4 regions of the Alishewanella sp. HL-SH06 genome follow, and region 3 is predicted to be linked to each of the others. Evidence: predicted binding sites of a transcription regulator. Region 3 holds the regulator's gene; each other region holds the start of a gene.
What was found. The regulator FNR, encoded in region 3, switches genes on or off when oxygen is low (the NO sensors DNR and NnrR bind a similar motif). The targets are predictions, from matches to a motif close to TTGATCTAGATCAA.
Positions count from the first base shown of each region.

Region 1: ACUJFK_RS06850 (YdcH family protein) is a predicted target of FNR. The motif match lies at 956-969, and genes of this name have one in related genera.
Region 2: ACUJFK_RS12420 (cytochrome b562) is a predicted target of FNR. The motif match lies at 951-964, and genes of this name have one in related genera.
Region 4: nrdG (anaerobic ribonucleoside-triphosphate reductase activating protein) is a predicted target of FNR. The motif match lies at 749-762, and genes of this name have one in related genera.

Region 1 covers NZ_CP199752.1:1,471,109-1,473,313, forward strand. The annotation lists gene ACUJFK_RS06845 (AraC family transcriptional regulator) at 1-537, shown strand, start outside; gene ACUJFK_RS06850 (YdcH family protein) at 636-887, opposite strand; gene ACUJFK_RS06855 (DsrE family protein) at 1,223-1,771, shown strand; gene ACUJFK_RS06860 (diguanylate cyclase) at 1,783-2,205, opposite strand, start outside.
Region 2 covers NZ_CP199752.1:2,713,243-2,715,447, forward strand. The annotation lists gene ACUJFK_RS12415 (general stress protein CsbD) at 1-160, opposite strand, end outside; gene ACUJFK_RS12420 (cytochrome b562) at 334-732, opposite strand; gene ACUJFK_RS12425 (dipeptidase) at 1,224-2,205, shown strand, end outside.
Region 3 covers NZ_CP199752.1:1,926,132-1,928,336, reverse strand. The annotation lists gene ACUJFK_RS08915 (sulfite exporter TauE/SafE family protein) at 1-441, shown strand, start outside; gene fnr (fumarate/nitrate reduction transcriptional regulator Fnr) at 477-1,181, shown strand; gene uspE (universal stress protein UspE) at 1,279-2,205, shown strand, end outside.
Region 4 covers NZ_CP199752.1:1,770,473-1,772,677, reverse strand. The annotation lists gene ACUJFK_RS08180 (hypothetical protein) at 1-523, shown strand, start outside; gene nrdG (anaerobic ribonucleoside-triphosphate reductase activating protein) at 843-1,295, shown strand; gene nrdD (anaerobic ribonucleoside-triphosphate reductase) at 1,309-2,205, shown strand, end outside.

The DNA.
Region 1 (2,205 bases), 460 kb from region 3:
CAAGAAATTAGCCATAGCGATTTTTTTCATTATGTGCCGAAGCTGGTACACGGCCAGCATAATTCGCAAACGCAGCAGTTACTGGAAAAAATGATCACGCTGTTCAGTGAAAACGAGCAGCACCGTGACTATTTAATTGAATTGTCGTTAAACGAATTGATTACCCGTTTATTGCAGCAGCAAAGCCGCGAATTACTGTTGGCCAGTTGTAAGCAAAACAACCAAACAACACCGCTGGGTAATGTGCTGAACTATATTGAGCAACATCTGAGCGAAGATATTCAAATTGAAACGTTATGCAAAATTGCCTGCATGAGCCGCAGTAAATTTTATCAGCAGTTTAAATTAGCTTTTGGTGTAACCCCAGCGCAGTGGCAGCAGCAATTGCGCTTACAACAGGCTTATCGGTTACTGCAAACTGGCGAGCGGATAAGCCAAGTGTGTTATCAGTTAGGCTTTAATAACCCAAGCCACTTTAGCCGGGTGTTTAAACAAACCTTTGGTGCAGCGCCTATCCATATCGCTAAAGCCAATTAGCCGCCGCGTAAACGGCTAGCGATGCCGAAAACTGCACAACCACAGTGACGCTTTTTTGTTAAGCGTAGCTGTGGTTAATAAGATTATTTGGCTTGGTGTTATTGCGCGGCTTCTTCTTTTTTTACCATGGCAAGCAGCGAGTCTTTAAGCTGAACACGGCGCATTTTTTTCTGCTCTAAATTGTCATCCGTAGTAGGGATACCGGCAGATTCAAGACTAAATACTTCGTGATCTAAGTCGTTGTATTCATCAAATAACTTGGCAAAGTGCCGATCGTGCATCTTTAAATGGCGAATAGTATGGTGATGATCGGGAAACTCACTGAGAAAGCTATGTTTTTCAAGCGTCATATTATTTCCTTATGCGATTAATTATTGTCTTACACTGATAAGTATAGGCGTAAATTAAATAAGGTTTATTGATCTCGGTCACAGCGTTGTTTGAAACCACAGGGGCAGACTTTAAATGTTGATTTTAAAAAAACCGTTCAATAGTTAACCGCCGGGCTAATAGAACTTTGGATGCAGACGGTTCTGACAAGTATTGGATAACGCATTGAAAGCGGTTTTTTCGTTTGACTAATTGCTCAATGTTGGGCGCTCAACGGCTTAAACTGATGTGCTTTAGGCTTGTTGATTACGCGGGTGCTAGGTATAGTCTTTATAAACAATCGTTGGACACTCCCATGCAAATACACCGTTTTCTTTTATTAATCCCCTTATTGCTTTGCACTGAAAATGCCTTAGCTGCGCAGCTGGACAATTTTAAAACCGGCCCCGTGTTTAACGATTTCGGGCCGACAGCCCCCGTGCAACAAACTGAGCCGTTGCCCGCCAATACGGTATTTAAGCTGGCTTTCGACGTCGCTAAAGCGGCAGAACCAGGCAAGCTAAATCGGTCGATAGAAAGTGCGGCTCGATTTATCAATATGCATGTTGCAGCGGGTGTGCCTTTAGAAAATATTCAGCTGGCCGTGGTAGTGCATGGCAGTGCCTCTTTAGAGATGACGAACCCAAAATTTTATGCCGCCAATAAAGATGGACTAAAAAATAGCAGCGCCACTGCTATCGCACAACTACAGGAAAAGGGAGTCAAATTTTACCTTTGTGGACAAAGTGCTGCTGCTTATGGCATCAGTAATGCTGACTTGCTACCCGGTGTGAATATGGCGCTTTCTGCGATGACGGCTCACGTGCTATTGCAACAGCAAGGTTTTGCCATTAATCCATTCTAAAATTCTTGGTGTCAAAGCCCAACTGCGCCGAGGGTTACGGTATTTCTGCCAGCACGCTTGCTGCTGTAAAGCGCTTCATCTGCGGCTCTTAGCGCACTCACGTAGTCGTGTTGTGAGGTATCCACATGCACTAAACCAATACTGATGGTCAGTTCGACTTTGGCATCTGCCACAAATTGTAGTTGTTTTTCAACTTGTTCACAGAGTCGTTGGCTAATTTTGAGTGCGGTGGCCTCATCTAGATCGATAAGTAGTGCAGCATATTCTTCACCACCAATGCGGCCAATAATATCGTTACAACGTAATTGTTTTGATAACAACTGTGCCACGGCTTTTATAGCGCTATCGCCTACCGCATGGCCAAATTTATCGTTAATTTTTTTAAAGAAGTCGATATCGATCATCATCAATACTGCGGGCATCGGGCGTTGTTG
Region 2 (2,205 bases), 790 kb from region 3:
CATCGTCTTCTTCCAGATTGTAGCGCTCTTGCACTAACGCTGTGAGATACTCAGGGTTGTTGCGGGTCAGTTCAAGCTCAGCATAACTGATCTTATCCCACTCACATTTGACCTGTGCTCGCACACTGCTCCATTGGCTTTCGGCAAAGATTGAACTCATCGCATCGTCCTCGCTTATCATGACGCCGCTCAAGAAGTGCTGGCAGCGTCAAGTTAAGTATAGGCGAACTTTGTCAAACCGTGGCTCAGCAGAGGCTAGCAAACGCGTTGAAACTAACCCTTTGCAACTAAAACATCAGATCAATCTAAAGCACTTTCAGCATCTTGATGCCTTTAATATTTTCCAAAAATTAATTGCCAGAAACTGAATTTGCGCTCTTTATGGTACTGCTTTTTTAATTGTTCAATTTGCTGTAAATGCTGTTTTAACTTAGGCAAGTCATCTGCGGTAACCGCGGCTTTAGCCAGCGCCAACTCGGCCAATACCTTGTCTAAGCCTTCGTTGTATACTTCGGCTTTGTCAGAGGGCAGTGGCGCTTGTTTAGCCTGCTGCACCAGCTTCTGTAACTTTTCAACAAAAGGTAAGGCTTCTGCTGTTGTGCTCGCTTCAGAAGCTTGTTTGTGGGCAAAACCCATGGTTTTCATGGTTCGTTCTAAATTAACCGGCTCTTTTGCCAGTAAAGACTGACTGCTTACCGCAAGCAACATTGCTAATAGGGCTGTTTTAATCATGACATTCTCTCAAATCTGATAATACTTTGCAGTATACCTTATTCTGTCAGGCTAATCATGATTGCACCGCCACCCAGTGCAGCAGCAGAGGGTTCGTTTGAAACGTTAAGCGCAAACCTTGGAAAGCTGCCTTGACAGCAGTGTCACGCGCTGGTTGCGGGGCGAGCTTGAAAAAAGAAGCTTGTAGGTTTAATGCCAGTCAGTTAAGCATGACCTGTTTGCTCTAAATCAACCGTTGAAAGCCATGGATGGCCGGAATCGAGCCTCAGGGATGATTCATGGCGTGTTGATGTGAGCAAACTGCGACATGCTAAATACAATTCACTCGCGCAATTTATTCGCGCATAAAGCACTGACCAACCCGTGCAGACTGAACGCAATAACACACTACAATCAGCGCTGATATTGGCATATTGGTCGGATAGTGCTTGTCGACAGCCAAAAAAACTGGTGAGATGAAATTTGGTGTATCCAACAATAAGAGACAACGAATGAAATTTCAATTAAGTGCTATGGCCATACTCTGTAGCACCTTGCTGTTAAGTAGCTGTGCCCAAACCTTGCAAACCACTAATAAACCCTTAACTGAGCTAACCCCCGCCGATCGCGTAGCGCAGCAATATATTATTGTTGATACCCATATCGATGTTCCTTATCGACTCCATAAAAAATGGGAAGATGTGTCAGTTGCCACGGCTAACGGCGAATTTGACTACCCTCGGGCAAAACAAGGGGGGTTAAATGCTCCCTTTATGTCTATTTACATTCCCGCATCCTACGAGCGCACTGGTGGAGGTTACCAACTGGCCAATCAGCTGATTGATAGTATGGAAGCCCTGGTTGCACGCGCCCCGGATAAATTTGTCATGGCCAGTAGCACACAGCAGGTATTAGCACAATTTGGCAGCGGCAAAATTTCTTTAGCCATGGGCATGGAAAATGGCACGCCGATCGAAGGTAAATTAGAAAATTTACAGCATTTCTACCAGCGTGGTGTGCGTTACATCACGCTCGCCCACTCTGAAAGTAATCATATTTCGGACTCGAGTTATGACATCCGTCGCCGCTGGCAAGGCTTAAGCCCATTTGGCAAAGAGCTGATAGTGGCGATGAACAATATCGGTATGATGATTGATATTTCGCACGTATCAGATGATGCCTTTTATCAGGCCGTGGCTATCAGTAAAGTACCGGTAATTGCCTCGCATTCGTCACTGCGCAGCTATACACCTGACTTTGAGCGCAATATGGATGACGATATGTTAAAAGCGCTGGCCAAAAATGGTGGCGTGATCCAAATTAACTTTGGTTCATCCTTCGTTACACGCCAAGCCAATCAATATAACGCCTTACGTAAAGCGGCTGCGCAACAGGCGGGCGTGGAAGATAATCAAGCATTTCGTGAAGCTTACAGCAAAACCCATCCTTATCCGTTTGCAACATTAGACACCGTGCTGGACCATATCGACCATG
Region 3 (2,205 bases):
TTTATTGGGTTGCGTTTATTGGCCGGCTTATTATTACTGGCAATGGCGCTGTATATTGCCCGGCTTTGGTTTGGTTTAACGCGCTTAGAGCGCGCAGGGCAAGGTTTGTGGCGCTTTATCCAACCTTATACGAAGCGCTTATTACCGCTTGATAGCAGTGTTAAAGCCCTAAGCTATGGCATGTTATGGGGCTTTTTGCCTTGTGGTTTGGTTTATTCAACCCTTAGTTGGAGTTTAGCCAGCGGCAGTGCCAGTAGCGGTGCACTGATCATGTTACTTTTTGGCGTCGGCACCTTACCTGCGTTACTGGTATTTGGCTCCGCGGCTAATAGCCTAGTCAAACTAAAAAACCAACTATGGTTTCGTTACAGTGCGGCATTACTGTTAGCGGTTTATGGTTTTTACACGATATGGCTTGCTTTGCATAGACTAGTTTTTTAAGCTGTTACCCTATTAAGGGTAAAAGGGTGTGTGTGATGCAACGTTCAGCTATAAATTGTCAGGATTGCGGTTTTAGTCAGCTGTGTTTACCGTTTTCGCTCAGTGAGCAAGAAATAAGCAAACTTGATGATATTATTCAGCGAAAGCGCCCTTTGCACAAAGGCGATATGTTGTTTGAAAGCGGTAACGAGCTTAAATCGCTATATGCCATCCGCACGGGCTCTTTTAAAACCTTCACGCTCACCTCACAAGGTGAGCAGCAAATCACCGGCTTTCATTTACCTGGCGATGTCATTGGTTTTGACGCCATCAATACTGAAAAACATGCCAGCTATGCTGAAGCCTTAGAAACCGGTATGATTTGTGAAATCCCCTATCAAAACCTTGAAAATCTGTTAAGTCAATTACCTAAACTGCGCCAGCAAATGATGCGTTTAATGAGCCAAGATATTCAATCTGATCAGCAAATGATGTTGCTGTTAAATCGTAAAACCGCAGAGCAAAAATTGGCAACTTTTTTAAATCATTTGGCTTCTCGTTATGGCAATCGTGGTTTTTCTGAAAAAGCTTTCCGGCTCAGTATGACCCGCAGCGACATTGGTAATTATTTGGGCTTGACCGTAGAAACCATCAGCCGCTTGCTGAGTAAAATGCACAAAGATGAAATCATTCAAGTTGATGGCAAGCTTATCACCATTTTGGATGCCCCCAGCTTAACCGCGCTTTCAGGCCAATGTTAACTCCCCTTAACTTGATATAGCACAAACATAAATCCCTATTAATCGCTTATCTTGGTCTACACTTAGATAAGCTTATTGACTTAAGAGGGAAGCTTTAATGTCTATTTATAATAATGTGTTAGTGGTTTTAGATCCGAGCGCTGATGAGCAAAAAGCGCTCGATAGAGCCATCGAACTTGCCCGCAAGCAAGGCTGTCAACTGACCGCTTTTCTTAGTGTTTATGAATTCTCTTACGAGATGACCACCATGTTATCGGGTGACGAACGCGAATCGATGAAACAGTCGGTGATTAAAGATCGCGAACTTTGGGTCAAAACCTTATTAGAACAACCCAGCGCCTTGGGTTTAAACATCAAATTGCACGTGGTTTGGCACAATCGCCCCTTTGAAGCCGTGGTGAAAACCGTCTTAGATAATGATTATGATCTGGTGATCAAAGGGACGCATGATCATGATGTTTTAAAATCGATGATTTTTACGCCGACCGATTGGCATATTTTGCGTAAATGTCCTTGCCCAGTATTGTTAGTTAAAGATCATGCCTGGCCTGCTAAAGGCAATATCATTGCTGCCGTTAATGCGGGTAGTGAGCAAGAACATCACCTGTCATTAAATCAACGGGTGATCCACAAAGCACAACAAATGTCGCAATTACTCGATGCTAAGGTGCATTTAGTCAATGCCTATCCCGGCACCCCGGTGAATATCGCGATTGAGATCCCCGAGTTTAATCCACAAGAATACAATGACACCCTACGCCGCCATCATAAAGATGCGATATTAAGTCTGGCCGAAAAACATCAAATCAGCAAAGATCAATGTCATGTGTTAGAAGGTATGCCCGAAGACGTGATCCCGAAACTGGCCAAAAAGCTGGATGCCGAAATGGTCATTATCGGCACTATTGGGCGTACGGGCTTATCCGCGGCGATCATTGGTAATACCGCTGAACATGTCATCGACCGCCTAGATTGCGATGTATTAGCCATGAAACCCGCTGACTTTATTTGTCCGCTTGAAAAA
Region 4 (2,205 bases), 160 kb from region 3:
CAGCAGCCGCACTTATGGCGTTGATTATCAGGGTAAATTAACCAGCGGCCCGAAACTGAGCTGGCAGTTAGCTTTGGCTAAGCAAGATGATGCGCATAATGCACCGCTCAGTTTTAGCCATCACTACCACCGTATCAGCCTGAACTGGGCGCTGGATAGCGTTACGCTGCAAGCCGGTCAGGAGCGTTTAGCCGGTGATGGTCAAAGCGCTTTTCAAACCCCGCTGGCGACTCTGCATGCGTTTTCCGGCTTTGCCGATATGTTTTTAAACACGCCGGATAACGGCCTGCGTGATAACTGGCTGGAAGCCAAAACCAAGCTAAACGACGTTGCCTTAAGCCTGGCTTATCATCGTTTTGACAGCGACCTCGGTAGCCAAAAATATGGCGATGAATGGAACGCCAGCGCCGGTTATAGCATTAATCAGCAACTTTCGGCGCTGTTAAAACTGGCGTATTACAATGCAGATACGCTGGCAGTCGACACGACTAAGGTTTGGCTGATGCTTAGCTATCAGTTGTAATTGCCCCTGTATTGTGCGGACGCATCATTGCGCCCAATCACTTCTCTCATAGCTCCACGTTGGCCAATGTTGTTTTGGCTCCTCTGCACCGCCCCTGGGTTTCAGTGGGCGGTTTTTTCATTGTCCATACTGGCTTTTTGCCAAAGCAACTTACCCCCGATGGGGTAACAAGCTCAGCTTTGATGCGCTCTGGCGCGACTATGGCAATTTCAGCTCCGTTAAAACATGATCCAGATCAAGCTTTTGCTGACAGCTAACGCTAAGCTAAAACACAATATCTAGTGCATCAAAATAAAATAAACACTATATAGAGGATTTAATGCTTAGATTCACCGATGAACAAATCGCCTTTCAGGAAGTGCCAAACGAAGTGTCACTGGCCTTTACCATTGCTGGCTGTACGCTGGGCTGCAAAGGCTGCCATAGCAGCTATAGCTGGCAGGCTAACCAGGGTACGCCGTTGACGCCGGTTTACCTGCAACATCGCTTAGACAGCTATAAAAACCTGATCAGCTGCGTATTGTTTTTAGGCGGTGAGTGGCAGCCTGAAGCCTTGATATCACTGCTCAAGTTAAGCCGCCATGCCGGGCTTAGCACCTGTTTATATACCGGCTTGGACGATGTCAGCAGTGAGCTGAAACAGCAGCTAACCTACCTTAAAACCGGCCGCTGGCTGTCTGAACGCGGCGGCCTGGATAGCCCGCACACTAACCAGATTTTCACCGATTTACGCAGCAATACACGCCTGAACCACTTCTTTGTTAAACCATAAAAAGGGATCTGCCATGCAAGCGCTTAATTTCTCGCAACTACAACAAAAACTCAGCTTTATCGACAACTACCTGCATGCCACTAATGCCGCCGATGGCTCAAAATTAGATGCCAATGCTAACGTAACCCAGAAAAATATCGCTACGCTGGAAGCCGAGCTGATGAAGGATCAGTTTATTCAGGTAAACCGGGCTTTAGTCAGCAATAAAATCAGCGAGCTGTTTGGGGCAGAATTAGCAGCAGAATACCTGCGCCAGATAACCGATCACGAAATTTATGTGCACGACGAAACCAGCTTAAAGCCCTATTGCGTGTCAGTAACCATGTATCCGTTTTTACGTGATGGTTTAACCAAACTGGGCGGCGAATCACAGGCGCCGAAGCATTTAGAGTCCTTCTGCGGCTGCTTTGTTAACTTTGTGTTTGCCGTATCCAGCCAGTTTGCCGGCGCCGTGGCTACGGTAGAGTTTTTAACCTACTTTGATTACTTTGCCCGTAAAGACTACGGCGACAACTACCTGCAAACGCATCGCAAGCAAATCGAAAACCATTTGCAGCATGTGGTGTATGCGTTAAACCAGCCGGCTGCCGCCCGTGGCTACCAAAGCGTATTCTGGAATATCTCGGTGTACGATCAGCACTACTTTGACAGCATGTTTGGCAATTTTGTGTTTCCAGATTTTGTTAAACCAGAGTGGCAATCAGTGTCAGCCTTGCAGCAGTTTTTCTTAAGCTGGTTTAATAAAGAGCGGGAAAAAACCGTACTGACCTTTCCGGTGGTCACGGTGGCGATGCTAACCGAGAACGGCAAATGCAAGGATAGCGCCTTTGCCAACGACATCGCGGCTGAGATGGCAGCGGGTAATTCATTCTTTATTTACCAGTCGGAAAATGCCGACTCGTTAGCCAGC